2 linked regions of the Sphaerisporangium krabiense genome follow. The protein of the gene in region 1 interacts with the protein of each later gene in a pairwise test. Links are inferred from orthologs where the notes say so. Each region holds a gene or a part of one and is shown on either strand. Other genes may lie near its edges.

Evidence for each region. Proteins that work in one complex are often made in the same cells at the same time.
Region 2: the proteins of ndk (region 1) and BJ981_RS00815 interact in binary tests that used the Escherichia coli proteins (3 or more experiments, as listed by UniProt). The link is inferred for Sphaerisporangium krabiense from one-to-one orthologs.

What each region holds. Positions count from the first base shown.
Region 1 is NZ_JACHBR010000002.1:58,817-66,287, reverse strand. Bases 4,221-7,181 are described here. They hold ndk (nucleoside-diphosphate kinase), read right to left. Parts: upstream 5,934-7,181; coding sequence 5,508-5,933; downstream 4,221-5,507. Other genes in these bases: BJ981_RS28345 (hypothetical protein), read right to left, coding at 5,990-7,181; BJ981_RS28355 (rod shape-determining protein), read right to left, coding at 4,238-5,269. Outside these bases: rod shape-determining protein RodA, read right to left, coding at 1-340; mrdA (penicillin-binding protein 2), read right to left, coding at 373-2,421; rod shape-determining protein MreD, read right to left, coding at 2,418-2,948; rod shape-determining protein MreC, read right to left, coding at 2,953-4,212; more of BJ981_RS28345, read right to left, coding at 7,182-7,471. UniProt on the Escherichia coli protein: Major role in the synthesis of nucleoside triphosphates other than ATP. The ATP gamma phosphate is transferred to the NDP beta phosphate via a ping-pong mechanism, using a phosphorylated active-site intermediate.
Region 2 is NZ_JACHBR010000001.1:172,852-180,181, forward strand. Bases 2,988-5,807 are described here. They hold BJ981_RS00815 (uracil-DNA glycosylase), read left to right. Parts: upstream 2,988-3,968; coding sequence 3,969-4,646; downstream 4,647-5,807. Other genes in these bases: BJ981_RS00810 (carbohydrate ABC transporter permease), read left to right, coding at 2,988-3,846; pgm (phosphoglucomutase (alpha-D-glucose-1,6-bisphosphate-dependent)), read right to left, coding at 4,698-5,807. Also shown: BJ981_RS00800 (ABC transporter substrate-binding protein), read left to right, coding at 93-1,424; BJ981_RS00805 (carbohydrate ABC transporter permease), read left to right, coding at 1,436-2,944; more of BJ981_RS00810, read left to right, coding at 2,941-2,987; more of pgm, read right to left, coding at 5,808-6,347; BJ981_RS00825 (SAM-dependent methyltransferase), read left to right, coding at 6,578-7,330. UniProt on the Escherichia coli protein: Excises uracil residues from the DNA which can arise as a result of misincorporation of dUMP residues by DNA polymerase or due to deamination of cytosine.

The DNA of each region.
Region 1 (7,471 bases):
CGAACCCGCCGCCGAGCAGGATCCACGAGTGCGACCCGTTGATCGTGGACCCCAGCGGGGTGATCACCGCGAGCAGCCCGAGCAGCGCCACCCCGTACACCGCCGGGGCGTAGATGCGCAGCGTCCGCTGGTCGGCCAGGGCCGCGATGCCGCACAGCACCCAGCCGATGACCAGGTTGAGCACGTGCTTCATGACCATGCCCGTCGGCGCGCCCGCCGCCCAGGTACGGGTGGAGGACCACACCAGCAGCGTGCCGATGACCGACAGCGCCATCGCCGCGACCAGCAGCACGCCGTCGGCCCGCCACACCGCCGACTGCGCGCCGACGGCCCTGCGCATCAGGGAGCGGTTCCGCGGGACCAGGGCCTGGTTCACTCCGCCACCGTCCCGTCGCTCCTGATCTTCGGCAGGCGCGCGACCGGCTTGCCGCCGGGCAGGGCCGGCGGGCCCTTGATGCCGTAGATGGCCTCCCAGATCTCGCGCGCCGCCGGGGCCGCGGCCATGGCGCCCTGGCCGCCCTGCGACACCGTGACGACGACCACCAGGCGCGGATCGGCGGCGGGCGCGAAGGAGGCGAACCAGGAGGTGTCCTCCTTGCCGTACACCTCCGCCGTGCCGGTCTTGCCGCCGATCTTCACCACGTCCATCGGGAAGCCGCCGAACGCGCCCGCCGCCGTGCCGTCCGAGGTCACCTCGCTCAGCGCTTTGCGGATGTAGTCACGGGTGCCCTTGTCGACCGGAAGCCGTCCCGTCACCGGGGCCTTGATCTCCTCGACGTGGCTGCCGTCCGGCCGCACGATCGCCTTGGCGATGCGCGGGCTGCGCAGCTTGCCGTCCCCGACCAGGGCGGCGTAGGCGGCGGCCAGCTGCAGCGGCGTCACCAGTACGTCCCCCTGCCCGATGGAGAGGTTGGCGGCCTCGGCGGCCTTCCACTGCATGCCCTCCACGCAGTTCTCGTGGGCGAGCCTCTTGAGGTAGGCCGCCCGGCCGGGGTTCTTCTTCTCCACCTCGGGATAGCCGGTCTTGGCGCGCTGGCAGCTCAGGTGGTGGGTGGCGTCCCACATCTGCTTCTTCCAGGCCCGGCCCGGGATGCGCCCGGGCACCTCGCCGGGAAGGTCGATGCCGGTCCTCCTGCCGAACCCGAACGCCTTGGCGGTGTTGGTCATCGGCTCCTTGGGGCGGCGGACGGGGGTGAGGCCGCCGTCCCGCTGCCACATCTCGTAGGCCGCCTTGTAGAAGATCGTGTCGCAGGACTTCACCAGGGCCGTGTGAAGATCGAGCACGCCGAGGGGGATGCCGTGGAAGTTGTGGAACGCCGTGCCCGCGACGTCGAACACCCCCGGGCAGTCGTACTTGCCGTGCAAGGGGTAGCCGTCCCTGACCATCGCCGACACCGAGGAGACCTTGAACGTCGAGCCGGGCGCGTACTGGCCGTGGGTCGCGCGGGAGATCAGCGGCAGGCCCGCCTTCTCCGACAGCAGGTGCTGGTAGTCCTTCTCGGAGATGCCGCCCGCCCAGACCGAGGGATCGTAGGTCGGCATGCTGCCGATCGCGACCACCCCGCCGGTCCGCACGTCCAGCACCACCGCGGCGGCGCCGTCCGCGCTCGGCGCGCTCTTCATGGCCTTGGCCAGCGCCGCGTCCACGGCCTTCTGCACGTTGACGTCCATGTTCGTGATCAGCACGTCGCCGGGCACGGGCGAGGTCTGCCGCTCGACGCCGAGCACCTTGCCCATGCGGTCGACCTGGACCCGGCGCAGGCCGGACTGGCCGCGCAACGCCTCGTCGTAGACGTACTCCAGGCCGTCCCTGCCGACCAGGTCGACGCCGGAGAAGTTCGCCTTGAGCTTGGAGCGCTTCTTCAGCTCCTCCTCGGTGACCGGCTGCAGGTAGCCGAGCGTCTGGGACGCGCCCGTCCCGAGGGGATAGTCGCGGACGGCCTGCACCTCGGCGACGACCCCTGGGAAGTCCTCCTGGCGCTCCAGGATCTGCAGGGCCTGCCGGGTGGAGACGTCGTCGTCGATGGGGATCTGCGAGTAGAGGGAGCCGGGCCAGCACGGACGGTGCACCTTCGGCCCGCACGGGCGGATGCGCTGGCGCAGCTCCTTCAGCGGACGGCCCAGCACCGCCCCGAGGCGTTTCAGCACCGCGGCGCCGCCGTCTCGCATGCGCTCGAACTCGGCGCGGTCCACCGAGACCACCAGCGAGGCGCGGTTGCGCACCAAGGGACGCCCCGAGGCGTCCAGGATCTGCCCGCGCACGGCCGGGACGATGACGTCGCGGGTGCGGGTCTCGGTCGCCGCGACCACGAACTGCGACCCGTGCACGACCTGCACCTGCCACAGCCGCACGGTCAGCACCGCCAGCAGCGTCAGGACCAGGAACTGCAGCACGACCAGCCGGGCGCGGACACGGGTCACACGTGCCTCCGAACCGGGTAGGCCCCCGTGGGGACGGCCTCGCGCCGGTGGCGGCGCGCGGAGAACCGCGAGACCCCCCAGAACACCGCCGCCGCGACCGCCAGGTTGTACATGACCAGGACCGGCCACACGCGCGGCAGCGTGTGCCAGTCGGCCCGCGGGTCGCCGAGCAGCCCGCCGACCCCGGCCGCCAGGAGCGGCGCGACCATGACCGCGACGATCACCGTGACCGCCGACGCCCCCGGCGCCCGCTCGGCGGCACGCCCCACCGCGTAGCCCACCAGGCAGAACACCAGCGCGTACTGGCCCATGACGTGCGCCGAGGGCGGCAGCACGTCGGCGGCCAGGCCCATGGCGAAGCCCGCGGCGGCCCCGGGCACCGGCCCGCGTGCCAGGGCGAACATCACCACGCCGAGGAGCACCAGGTCAGGGGCTCCACCCCCGGGAAGGGGGAGGCGGTTCACGATGCTCACCTGCACGATCATGATGAGGCCGGCGAGCAGCACCGCCGTGATCGCTCGGAGCACTGTGTCACGTCCTCCCGCCCGCTCGGTCCCGCCCGTGCCCCGCACGGCCGTCATGTCCGTCACGCTTCTCGCGCGCGGGCCGGTGGGCCCGTGGCGCCCGGCGGGCCGGCGGGGCGTGCCGGGCGTGCGCGCCGCGCCGCCTCGCCTCGCCGTCCTCCTCGCGCCGTGGTCGCTCGCCGGGGTCCTCCCGCCGCTCGCCGCGCCGCTCTTCCCGCCTCTCCTCGCGGCGCTCCTCCTGCCGCCCGTCCCGTCGTTCGTCCCGGGGCTCACCCCGGCGCTCCTCCCGGCGGTCCTCGCGCGTCGTCGCGGACGGCGAGGGCGCGGGGGCCGGCGCCGAGGGGGGCGGCGCGGCGGGAGGAGCGGGCGCGCGGGCCTGCTTCTTGGGCGGCGGAGGCGCGGGCGGGAGCATGGCGTCCCGTGGATCGCGGCGCGGCGCCTTCACGACCACCCCGACCACGTCCAGCGCCGCGAAGTCGACGAACGGCCTGGCGTAGGCCACCCGGGTCAGCTCGCCCGGCGTCGGCTCCACGCGTTCGATCACCCCCACCGGCAGGCCCGGCGCGTACGGCACGCCGTTCTCCGACCCGAAGCTCACGATGCGGCGCCCCGCCGACAGCGACGCCGCCGAGTCCAGCAACCGGAAGCGGATCAGACGGCTCTCCGCGGCCGGGCCGAGGCCCGTCACCACGCCCACCTGGTTGCCGCCCTCCATGCGCGCCCCCGCCGTCGAGGCCGGATCGGTCAGCAGGACCACCGTGGAGGTGCCGGGCCCGGTGTGGGCGATCCGCCCCACCAGGCCGTCCCCGTTCAGCACGGTCATGTCCGGCCGCACGCCGTCGCCCGACCCCGCGTCGATCTCGACCGCCTCCTCGAACCCCGGGACGCCGCGCCTCGCGATCACCTGGGCCGCGACCACGCGGTACCCGCCGAGGCCCGACAGCCCGAGCATGCGCGTGAGCTGCTCGGACCGCTGCCGGTCGAGCGTGCGCGCGGTCAGCTCGCGCCGCAGGCGGGAGTTCTCCGCGCGCACCGCCGCGATCTGCCGCTTGTACTCGCCGGCGGAGGCGTAGGTGTCGACGAGGTCGCCCATCGGCCCCACCACGTTCGTCCCGGCACGCTCGGCCACGCCGAACAGCGATGACGCCAGCGAGCGCACCGGCTCGAACAGGGAGTCGTCGCGCTGGCGGTGGTCGACGGTGATCAGGACGAGCGCCGCGGCCAGCAGCAGGCCAAGGATCAACCGCGCACGGCGCGTATCCCTCATCGGTCTCTCGGCTCCATCGATGTGGTCAGTGTCTCGGTTCGGGCACCAGGACCTGTTGCAGGACCTCGAACTCCTCGACGCACTTGCCCGAGCCGAGCGCCACCGAGTCCAGGGCGTTCTCCACGAGATGGATCGGCATGCCGGTCTCGTCGCGCAGACGGTCGTCCATGCCCTTCAGCAGCGCCCCGCCGCCGGTGAGGGCCACACCCCGGTCCATCAGGTCGCCGGACAGCTCGGGCGGGCACTTGTCCAGCGTCGACTTCACCGCGTCGATGATGGACTTCAGCGGCTCCTCGGTCGCCTTGCGGATCTCGTCCGCCGACACCACGATCGTCTTCGGCAGGCCGGTGACCAGGTCACGGCCGCGGATCTCGGCGTGACAGTCGTCCCCCATCGGGCAGGCGGAGCCGATCGCGATCTTGATCTCCTCGGCGGTGCGCTCCCCGAGCATCAGGGAGTACTCCTTCTTGGCGAACGCGATGATGGCCTGGTCCAGCTCGTCGCCGCCCACGCGGATCGACTGGCTGGTCACGATGCCGCCCATGGAGATGATCGCGACCTCGGTGGTGCCGCCGCCGATGTCGACCACCATGTTGCCGGTCGGCTCGTGGACGGGCAGCCGCGCGCCGATCGCGGCGGCCATCGGCTCCTCGATGATGTACACCCGGCGCGCCCCGGCCTGGTAGCCGGCCTCCTTGACGGCCCGCTGCTCGACGCCGGTGATCCCGCTCGGGACGGCGACGATGATGCGCGGCTTGGCGAAGTGCCGCCGTTTGTGCACGCGCTGGATGAAATAGCGGAGCATGCGCTCCGTGACGTCGAAGTCGGCGATCACGCCGTCCTTCAGCGGGCGTATCGCCACGATGTTCCCGGGCGTCCGGCCAATCATCCTCTTGGCCTCGATGCCCACTGCCACGATCTTGCCGGTGGTCGTGTTGATCGCCACCACCGACGGCTCGTTGAGCACGATGCCGCGCCCCCGCACGTACACCAACGTGTTGGCGGTGCCGAGGTCGACGGCCATGTCACGGCCGAGGAATGCCAGCTTGCTGCCCATGGGGAAGGAAACCTTCCTACAGGTCGTTCGCGAGAGATTACGATTCGCATTCGAATCGTAACGGAACGTACCCACTCGCGCGGGCAACGAGCCGCCCCGCCGGGGAAAATCTTGTCGCACTCACCTGATCACACGGCGGGGACCTGCGGAAACACCCTCCAACGAACGGGCCCCGGCGCGCCGTGCGCGCCGGGGCCCGTCCCACCCGGCCCTCGCGGGAGCCGGGAACGTCCATCGCTCAGAAACGGTCGGGGAAGAAGAGCTTGACCTCGCGGGCGGCCGACTCCGGCGAGTCGGAGCCGTGCACGACGTTCTCGCCGATCTCCAGCGCGTGGTCGCCGCGGATCGTGCCCGGCGCCGACTTCACCGGGTCGGTGGCGCCGGCCAGCGAGCGGAACGCCTCGATCGCGCGCGGCCCCTCCAGCACCAGGGCCACCAGCGGCCCGGAGGTGATGAACTCGACGAGCTCGCCGAAGAAGGGCTTCTCCGCGTGCTCGGCGTAGTGCGCCTTGGCCGTCTCCACGTCGAGCGTGCGAAGTTCCAAGGCCACGACCTTGAGGCCCTTGCGCTCCACGCGGGCGATCACGTCACCGATGAGGCCGCGGCGGACACCGTCGGGCTTGATCAGGACAAGCGTGCGCTCGGACACGGGAATCTCCTTCATTGTCAACGCCAGGCGCCACGCGAGACGGCCGGCGAGAGGGGAAGCGTGTGCGCAGCTTACCGGCCCGCGGACCCCTCGCCGTCCCCTTCCCGGCCGTCCTCGCCGCCGCCCGCCTCGGGGGACCGGGTGGGCGCGGGCACCACCGGGATCATCGACGTCTCCGGGCCGCCGCCGGCGTCCTCCTCGCCCGCCGCCCGGCCCGCCTCCTCCGGGCCCGCGGACCCGCCGGCCGCGCCGGTCGCCGCGTCGGTCGCCGCGCCGGCCGCCGCCCGGTCGTGACCGCCCTCGTCCGCGCCGTCCTCCATTCCCCGCGGCGGGACGTCGGTCACGGCGTCGGCCGGGACGTCCCCCAGGGCCCGATCGGCCGAGCGGGTCGCCAGCACCGCCCCCAGTACCAGGATGACGACCACGGCGAACCCGGCGACCAGCGCCCAGACGTGCAGCGCCTCGACGAACCCGTCGGCCATCGCCTGCGAGGTGACCTCACCCGACGTGCTGAGCGCATGCAATCGTTCCACTTGGATACCCGTTCCGAGCAGGAAGCCGCTGAGAACGGCCGGCAGGCAGAGGGACAGGGCGGACAACGCCGTGGACAAGGGCACCGCGCGGACGGCCGACGCGACCGCCACCGCCGCGCCGCCCGCGAGCAGCACGAACGGCACGAGCAGCGGCATGCCCGAAGGCGCCGGCACCAGCAGCCGGATCGCGCACAGCCCGGCCACCATGGCCACCAGCCCTCCGGCGGCGAGCTTGGACGCCGGAACCTCACCGAACCGGCCCGCGACCCGCGGGACGAAGCAGGTGGCCAGCACGAGCAGCACGGCCAGCCCGAACGGCGCCCACAGGCCCGACAGCCCCGGCCCGCCGAGGCCGCCCAGCTCCACGTAGGTGACCTGCGCGGCCGTCGGCAGCACCACCAGGCCGACGGCGACCATCACGAACGCGAGCGCCCGCCCTGCCGGCCCTCCGGCCCGCCCCGCGCACGCCGGCGTCAGCAGCACCGCCACCGCCACCGCGGCGGCCACGACGATCGACCACGGCGGCCACCCGAACGTGGTGCCGAGAGCGAGCAGCGCGACGCCGGCGGAAGGGCCCAGCGTGAACAGCACCCGCACCGACCGACCGTCCTCCGCGGTCCGGGCGTCCTCTCCGGTGAGACGGCTGATCGCGAAGTAGGCCGCGGCCAGCGCGAGCGCCACCCCCGTCAGCATCGGGTACGGCTGCAGCGTGACCCGCCACGACGTCACCTGGTCCAGCGGCCACAGCGCCAGCGCCTGAGCGGTCAGTAGGGCCCCCGCCAGGGCCGCCGCCCAGACGGAGACCAGCACCCCGCGCGAGGAGGCGGACCGTCCCCGGCAGGCGGCGAGAGTGGCGGGGACGAGCATGCCCGCGGCCGCGCCGTGCAGGGCCCTGAGGACCCCGACCGCCACGGCCGAGCCGGCGTAGCCTCCGGCCACGTCGGCCACGCCCAGCAGCACCAGTCCCGCGAGCAGGACGGGGGCGGGTGAGAACCGCCCGAGCGCCGCGGCGGTGAGCGG
Region 2 (7,330 bases), on another replicon or contig:
GGGGCCGATCCCCCGGTCATCATTCCGCACCACTTTTCATCCTTCACTAACTCATCCGCATATTTCGGGGGCTTCACCAGGAGGTAAGCACCATGCGTGTCAGAACGACTGCGGTGGTGGCAGGGCTCATGCTCGCGGCGGCCGCGTGTGGCGGCGGATCGGACGGCGCCGGCGCGTCGCCGTCGGCGTCCGCGGGCGGCGGCAGCGCGCCCGCGGCCCTGCCGCTGCAGGGCGTCACCATCGAGGTCGCGGCCAAGTGGACCGGCGAGGAGCAGGAGAACTTCCAGAAGGTGATCGACGCCTTCCAGGCCAAGACCGGCGCCAAGGTCACCTACGCCTCGACGGGGGAGGACACCGGCGCCTACCTCGGCCCGCGCATCCAGGGCGGCAACCCGCCGGACGTCGCGATCCTGCCGCAGCCGGGCCTCGTGCAGCAGTACGCCGACCAGAAGGCGCTCAAGCCGCTGTCCACCGAGGTCCAGAAGCAGATCGACCAGAACTACACCCCGTACTGGAAGGAGCTGGGCTCGGCCGGCGGCCAGGTGTACGGCGTGCTGGTGAAGGCGGCGCACAAGTCCCTGGTCTGGTACCGCCAGCCGGCCTTCGACGACGCGGGCGCGCAGCCGGCGACCACGTGGGACGACCTGATCGGCAAGACGGCCCAGTCGCTCGCCGACTCCGGGACCGCCCCGTTCGCGCTGTGCGGCGCCTCGGGCTGGACGCTGACCGACCTGTTCGAGAACATCTACCTGTCCAGCGCGGGGCCGGAGAACTACGACAAGCTCTCCAAGCACGAGATCCCCTGGACCGACGCCACGGTGAAGACCGCGCTGGAGAAGATGGCCCAGATCTTCTCCAAGAAGGACTTCATGGCCGGCGGCGCCTCGGGCGCGCTGCAGACCGACTTCCCCACCTGTGTCACGCAGGTCTACGGCGAGAAGAAGGCCGCCATGGTGATCGAGGCGGACTTCGTCGCGGTCTCGGTCGGCCAGTCCGGCGCCAAGGTGGGCGAGGACGCCAAGATCATGCCGTTCCCGCCGGCGGGCGCCACGCCTCCGGTCGTGCTCGGCGGTGACGTCGCCGTCGCGCTCAAGGACGGCAAGGGCGCGATGGCCCTGCTGGAGTACCTGGCGTCGGCGGAGGGAGGCTCGGTCTGGGCCAAGCAGCCCGGCTACCTGTCCCCCAACCGCAACGTCTCCCCCGACAACTACCCCGACGCGCTGACCAAGCAGCTCGCGCAGACGATCATCTCCGCGGGCGAGGCGGTCAGGTATGACATGTCGGACCTGGCGCCCAGCGCCTTCGGCGGCACCGACGGCAAGGGCGAGTGGAAGCACCTCCAGGACTTCGTGCGCAACCCCTCCGATGTGAAGGGCACCCAGGAGAAGCTCGAGGCCGACGCCGCGAAGGCCTGGAAGAAGTAGGGACGGCGGCCGTGACCGAACGGTTGGACGGCCCGCAGACCCCGCGCGGCGACGGCGACGTCGCCCGCGGGGCCTCCCCCGGACCGGACGAGCCCCCTCAGCCCCCGCCCTCCTCGGGCACCGGCGGGGACGAGGCTGCGAACACCCCCACGAACACCCCCACGGACACCACCGGGAACACCGCCGCGAACACCGTCCCGGCCGCCGCGCCCGCGGCGCGGACGACCAGGTCGGGCAATCTCGGGCCCTCTCCCAAGGTGGCCCTGCTCTTCCTGGTGCCGGCGTTCGTCATCCTCGGCGCGTGGGTGGTCTACCCGATCATCTACTCGATCGTCCGCAGCCTGTACGACGCCAACGGCGACGGGTTCGTCGGCCTCGGCAACTACGCGTCCATCTTCAGCGACTCCGGCACGCTCACCACGATCAGGAACAACCTGATCTGGGTGGTCGTGGCGCCCAGCCTGGTCACCGCGCTCGGCCTGCTGTTCGCGGTGCTCACCGAGCGCGTCCGCTGGGCGACGGCGTTCAAGCTGGTCGTGTTCATGCCCATGGCGGTGTCGTTGCTGGCCTCCGGCGTCATCTTCCGGCTCGTCTACGAGCAGGACCCCGACAGGGGCGTGGCCAACGCGATCATCACCTCGGTACACGACGTGTTCGCCTCCAGCAGCGGCTACCCGGGGGCGCGCCCGCGCGAGAACGACCAGGCGCCCGCCGTCCTGGACAAGGGCGCGGTGGTCACCCGCCGGCAGGCCCAGCCCGGCGTCCAGGTGGCGATCCCGCTGGTCGGCCTGAAGACCGAGGCCCTGCCCGAGCAGGCCGCCGCCGCCAAGCCCGCCACCACGGCGCCGGGCGAGCTGGCGGGAACGGTCTGGCTGGACTTCACCCCGGGCGGCGGCACGGCGAACCAGATCGACGGCAACGAGAAGGGGATGCCGGACGTCACCGTGGAGGCCGTCTCCGGCGGCCAGGTCAAGGCGACGACGACCACGGCGGCCGACGGCACCTTCCACTTCTCCGGCCTGCCCGCCGGGTCCTACCAGCTGCGGCTGCCCCAGGAGAACTTCGCCCAGCCGTTCGCGGGCGCGACCTGGCTCGGGCCCGCGCTGATCACGCCGGCCATCATCGGCGCGTTCATCTGGGTGTGGGCCGGGTTCGCCATGGTGCTGATCGCGGCGGGCCTGTCGGCCATCCCGCGCGACGCGCTGGAGGCCGCCCGCATCGACGGCGCGACCGAGTGGCAGGTGTTCCGCCGCATCACCGTCCCGCTGCTGTCCCCGGTGCTGCTCGTCGTGCTGGTGACGATGATCATCAACACGCTGAAGGTCTTCGACCTGGTGTTCGTCATCGCCCCCGGGTCCGCCCAGCCGCAGGCCAACGTGATCGCGCTGGAGATGTGGCGCGTCTCGTTCGGCGGCGGCGGAAACCAGGGACTCGGCAGCGCGCTCGCGATCTTCCTGCTCGTGCTCGTCCTGCCCTTCATGGCCATCAACATCCGGCGGTTCCGGAGGGAGCAGGCATGACGACGCTCACGGCGTCCCCCACCTCGCCCACGAACCCGGGGCCGGGGACGCTCCGCCGCGGGGCGCTGTCCCGGGTGGCCGACCGGGTCGGGGGCGGGCTGGTCCAGGTCGTCCTCATCGTGCTCGGCCTGTTCTGGCTGGTCCCCACGCTGGGGCTGCTGGTGGTGTCGCTGCGCGCGGACGCCGACAACAACTCCAGCGGCTGGTGGACGGTCTTCACCAAGCCGGCGCAGATCACGTTCGACAACTACTCCCACCTGCTGTCCACCGGGTTCACCTCGTCGTTCTGGAACACCGTGGCGATCACGGTGCCCGCGACGGTCCTCGTCATCGGCTTCGCCGCCATGGCGGCCTACGCCTTCGCCTGGATCGAGTTCCCCGGGCGCGACCTGCTGTTCCTCGTGGTCGTGGCGCTGCTGGTGGTGCCGGTCCAGATCGCGCTGATCCCGATCGCCAAGATGTACGGCGCGCTCGGCGTCTTCGGCACGATCCCCGGCGTGGTGCTGTTCCACACGGCGTTCGGGCTCCCGTTCGCGATCTTCCTGTTGCGCAACTTCTTCGTCGGCATCCCCAAGGAGCTGCTGGAGGCCGCGCGCATGGACGGCGCCGGGGAGTGGAAGATCTTCGCGACCGTGGTGTTCCCGCTGGCCAAGCCCGCGGTCGCCTCGCTCGGCATCTTCCAGTTCCTGTGGGTGTGGAACGACCTGCTGGTGGCGCTGGTCTTCGCCGACACCAACGCGCAGCCGATGACCAAGGCGCTGCAGTCCCAGATGCGCCAGTTCGGTACCAACGTGGACATCCTCGCGCCGGGAGCCTTCCTGTCGCTGATCATCCCCCTGGTGCTCTTCTTCTCGTTCCAGCGCTACTTCGTGCAGGGCCTGCTCGCGGGCTCGGTCAAGTAGCGGACTCGGGTGCCCGTCTCGCGGGGGCAGGCGGGCACCCGGCGTCCCGGACGGCCGCGAAAAGCCGGGGCGGCGCCGCCGGTCTGCGTCCGGTTGTCGGTCGTCACGGCTAGGATCCCGGCATGACCGGTCGTCCATTAAACGAAGTCGTCGAATCCGGGTGGGCCACCGCCCTGGAGCCGGTCGCCGAGCGCATCGCCGCGCTGGGCGACTTCCTCAGGCAAGAGATCGCCGAGGGCCGGCAATATCTCCCCGCGGGCCCCAACGTCCTGCGGGCGTTCCAGCAGCCGTTCGACCAGGTGCGCGTGCTCATCGTCGGGCAGGATCCCTATCCCACCCCCGGTCACGCCATCGGCCTGAGCTTCGCCGTCGCGCCGGACGTCCGCCCGCTGCCGGGCAGCCTGGTCAACATCTTCAAGGAGTACGCCGCCGACCTCGGCTACCCTCCCCCGTCCAACGGCGACCTGACTCCGTGGACCGACCAGGGGGTGCTGCTGCTCAACAGGGCGCTCACCGTCGCGCCCGGCAAGCCCGCCTCCCACCGGGGCAAGGGCTGGGAAGAGGTCACCGAGCAGGCCATCCGCGCGCTCGTCGCCCGCGGCGGCCCGCTGGTGGCCATCCTGTGGGGCCGTGACGCCCGGTCGCTCAAGCCCCTGCTCGGCGCGGTGCCGGCCATCGAGTCGGCCCACCCGAGCCCGCTGTCGGCGCGCAGCGGCTTCTTCGGCAGCCGCCCGTTCAGCCGCGCCAACGACCTGCTCACCAAGCAGGGGGCCGGCCCTGTGGAGTGGAAGCTCCCCTGACCGAACGCCTCCGACGCGCCCGCCGATCAGGGCGGGCGCGTCACGGGGCGTTCAGGCCCCGGCGCGCTTCAGCGCCGCGGCGACCAGCGTGCGGGCCTCGTCCTGCACGAGGGCCAGGTGGTCCGGGCCCCGGAACGACTCGGCGTAGATCTTGTAGACGTCCTCGGTGCCCGACGGGCGCGCGGCGAACCAGGCGTTCCCGGTCGACACCTTGAGCCCGCCGAGCGGGGCGCCGTTGCCGGGCGCCGCCGTCTGCACGTTCGTGACCGGGTCTCCGGCGAGCGTCCCCGCGGTGACGTCCTCGGCGGACAGCCGCGCCAGCGCCGCCTTCTGCTCGCGGGTGGCGGGCGCGTCGACGCGGGCGTAGGCGGGGTCGCCGAACCGGCGCACGAGCCCGGCGTACAACTCGCTCGGGGTCTCGCCGGTCACCGCGACGATCTCGGAGGCCAGCAGGGCGAGGATGATGCCGTCCTTGTCGGTGGTCCACACCGAGCCGTCGCGCCGCAGGAACGACGCGCCCGCGCTCTCCTCGCCGCCGAAGCCGAGCGAGCCGTCGAGCAGCCCGCCGACGAACCACTTGAACCCGACCGGCACCTCGTACAGCTCACGGCCGAGGTCGGCGACCACCCGGTCGATCATGCCGCTGCTCACCATGGTCTTGCCCACCCGGGCGCCGGCCGGCCAGCCGGGGCGGTGGTTCCACAGGTAGGAGATGGCGACGGCGAGGTAGTGGTTGGGGTTCAGCAGCCCGCCGTCGGGGGTGACGATGCCGTGCCGGTCGGCGTCGGCGTCGTTGCCCGTCGCCACCTGGTAGGCCGAGCGGCCGGCGATCAGGGACGCCATCGCGTGCGGCGACGAGCAGTCCATGCGGATCTTGCCGTCCCAGTCCAGCGTCATGAACCGCCAGGTCGGGTCGACGGCGGGGTTGACCACGGTGAGGTCCAGGCGGTGCCGTTCCGCGATCTCGCCCCAGTAGGCCACGCTGGCGCCGCCGAGGGGGTCGGCCCCGATGCGCACGGACGCGCCGCGGATCGCGTCCAGGTCCACGACGGCGGGGAGGTCGTCGACGTAGGCGCCGAGGAAGTCGTAGCGGCCGGTGGTCTCGGCCGCGAGCGCCCGCTCGTAGGGGACGCGCCTGACCTCCTTGAGTCCTCCGGCGATCAGCGTGTTCGCGCGGTCCTGGATCCAGGAGGTGGCGTCGGTGTCGGCGGGGCCGCCGTTCGGCGGGTTGTACTTGTAGCCGCCGTCGGAGGGCGGGTTGTGGGAGGGGGTCACCACGACGCCGTCCGCCAGGCCCGAGGCGCGGCCCCGGTTGTGGGTGAGGATCGCGTGGGACACCGCGGGGGTCGGGGTGTAGCCGTCCCGGGAGTCGACGAGCACGGTGACGCCGTTGGCGGCGAAGACCTCCAGCGCGGTGACCCGGGCGGGCTCCGACAGCGCGTGGGTGTCCACGCCGAGGAACAGCGGCCCGTCCACTCCCTGCCGGGCGCGGTACTCGCAGATGGCCTGGCTGGTTGCCGCGATGTGGTCCTCGTTGAAGGCCGTGTCGAGCGAGGAGCCGCGATGGCCCGAGGTGCCGAAGGACACCCGCTGTTCCGGGCGGCCGGGGTCGGGGTGCAGGGCGTAGTACGCCGTCACGAGACGGGGCACATCGACCAGGTCGGACGCCTGCGCCGGCTTGCCGGCGCGCTCGTGCACCATGAGAACTCCCTTGTCACACGCTTGTTCCGCTGCGGTGGCACTACCCTCGGCCGGTCCGGTTCATACGGATATCGGAACCCGGGCCGGGGCCGATGCTACTCAGCCGGAGGGGTCGCCTCGAACCCCCACCTAACGGCACGCCGAAAATTCGGGACTGATCCGACCTGCGGCGTCGCACTAGATTAGGGAAATTCCCGCTTCAGGCCTCCGGCCGGAACCGTGAGGAGGAGATGCGCGTGACCACGGCACTCGACGCCATCGACGTCCGCACGCCCAACCCGGCCCGCGTCTACGACTACATGCTCGGCGGCAAGGACAACTTCGCGGCCGACCGCGAGGCGGCCGAGCAGGTCGCCCGGCTGTTCCCCGAGTCCAGCGACGGCGTCCGCTACAACCGCCTGTTCCTCGGCAACGCCGTCCGCCACCTCGCCGGGGAGTGCGGGATCCGCCAGTTCGTCGACATCGGCGCGGGCCTGCCCACCCAGGACAACGTGCACCAGGTCGCCCACGCGGTCGCGCGGGACGCGCGCGTCGTGTACGTGGACAACGACCCGGTGGTGTGCGTGCACGGCCGCGCGCTGCTGGCCAACACCGACACCGTCGCCATGATCGACGGGGACGTCCGCAGGCCCGGCGACATCCGCGACAAGGTCGCCGGGACCGGCCTCATCGACTGGAACCGGCCGGTGGGGCTGCTCATGGTGGCGGTCCTGCACTTCGTCGAGGACCCCGGCGAGCACGTGGCCATGCTGCGCGACCTGCTCGCCCCGGGCAGCCACCTGGTGATCACCCACCTGAGCACGACGCCGGAGCGCGCCGCCGACATGGCGCGGCTGCGGGAGCTCTACGCGCGTTCCGGCATCACGCTGGTGCCGCGCGGGGTCGCGGAGATCGAGCGCCTGTTCGGCGACTTCGAGCCCCTGGACCAGCGGCGCTTCATCTTCCCCGACCTCGCCGAGCGCATCGCCCGGCTCGGCTGGGGC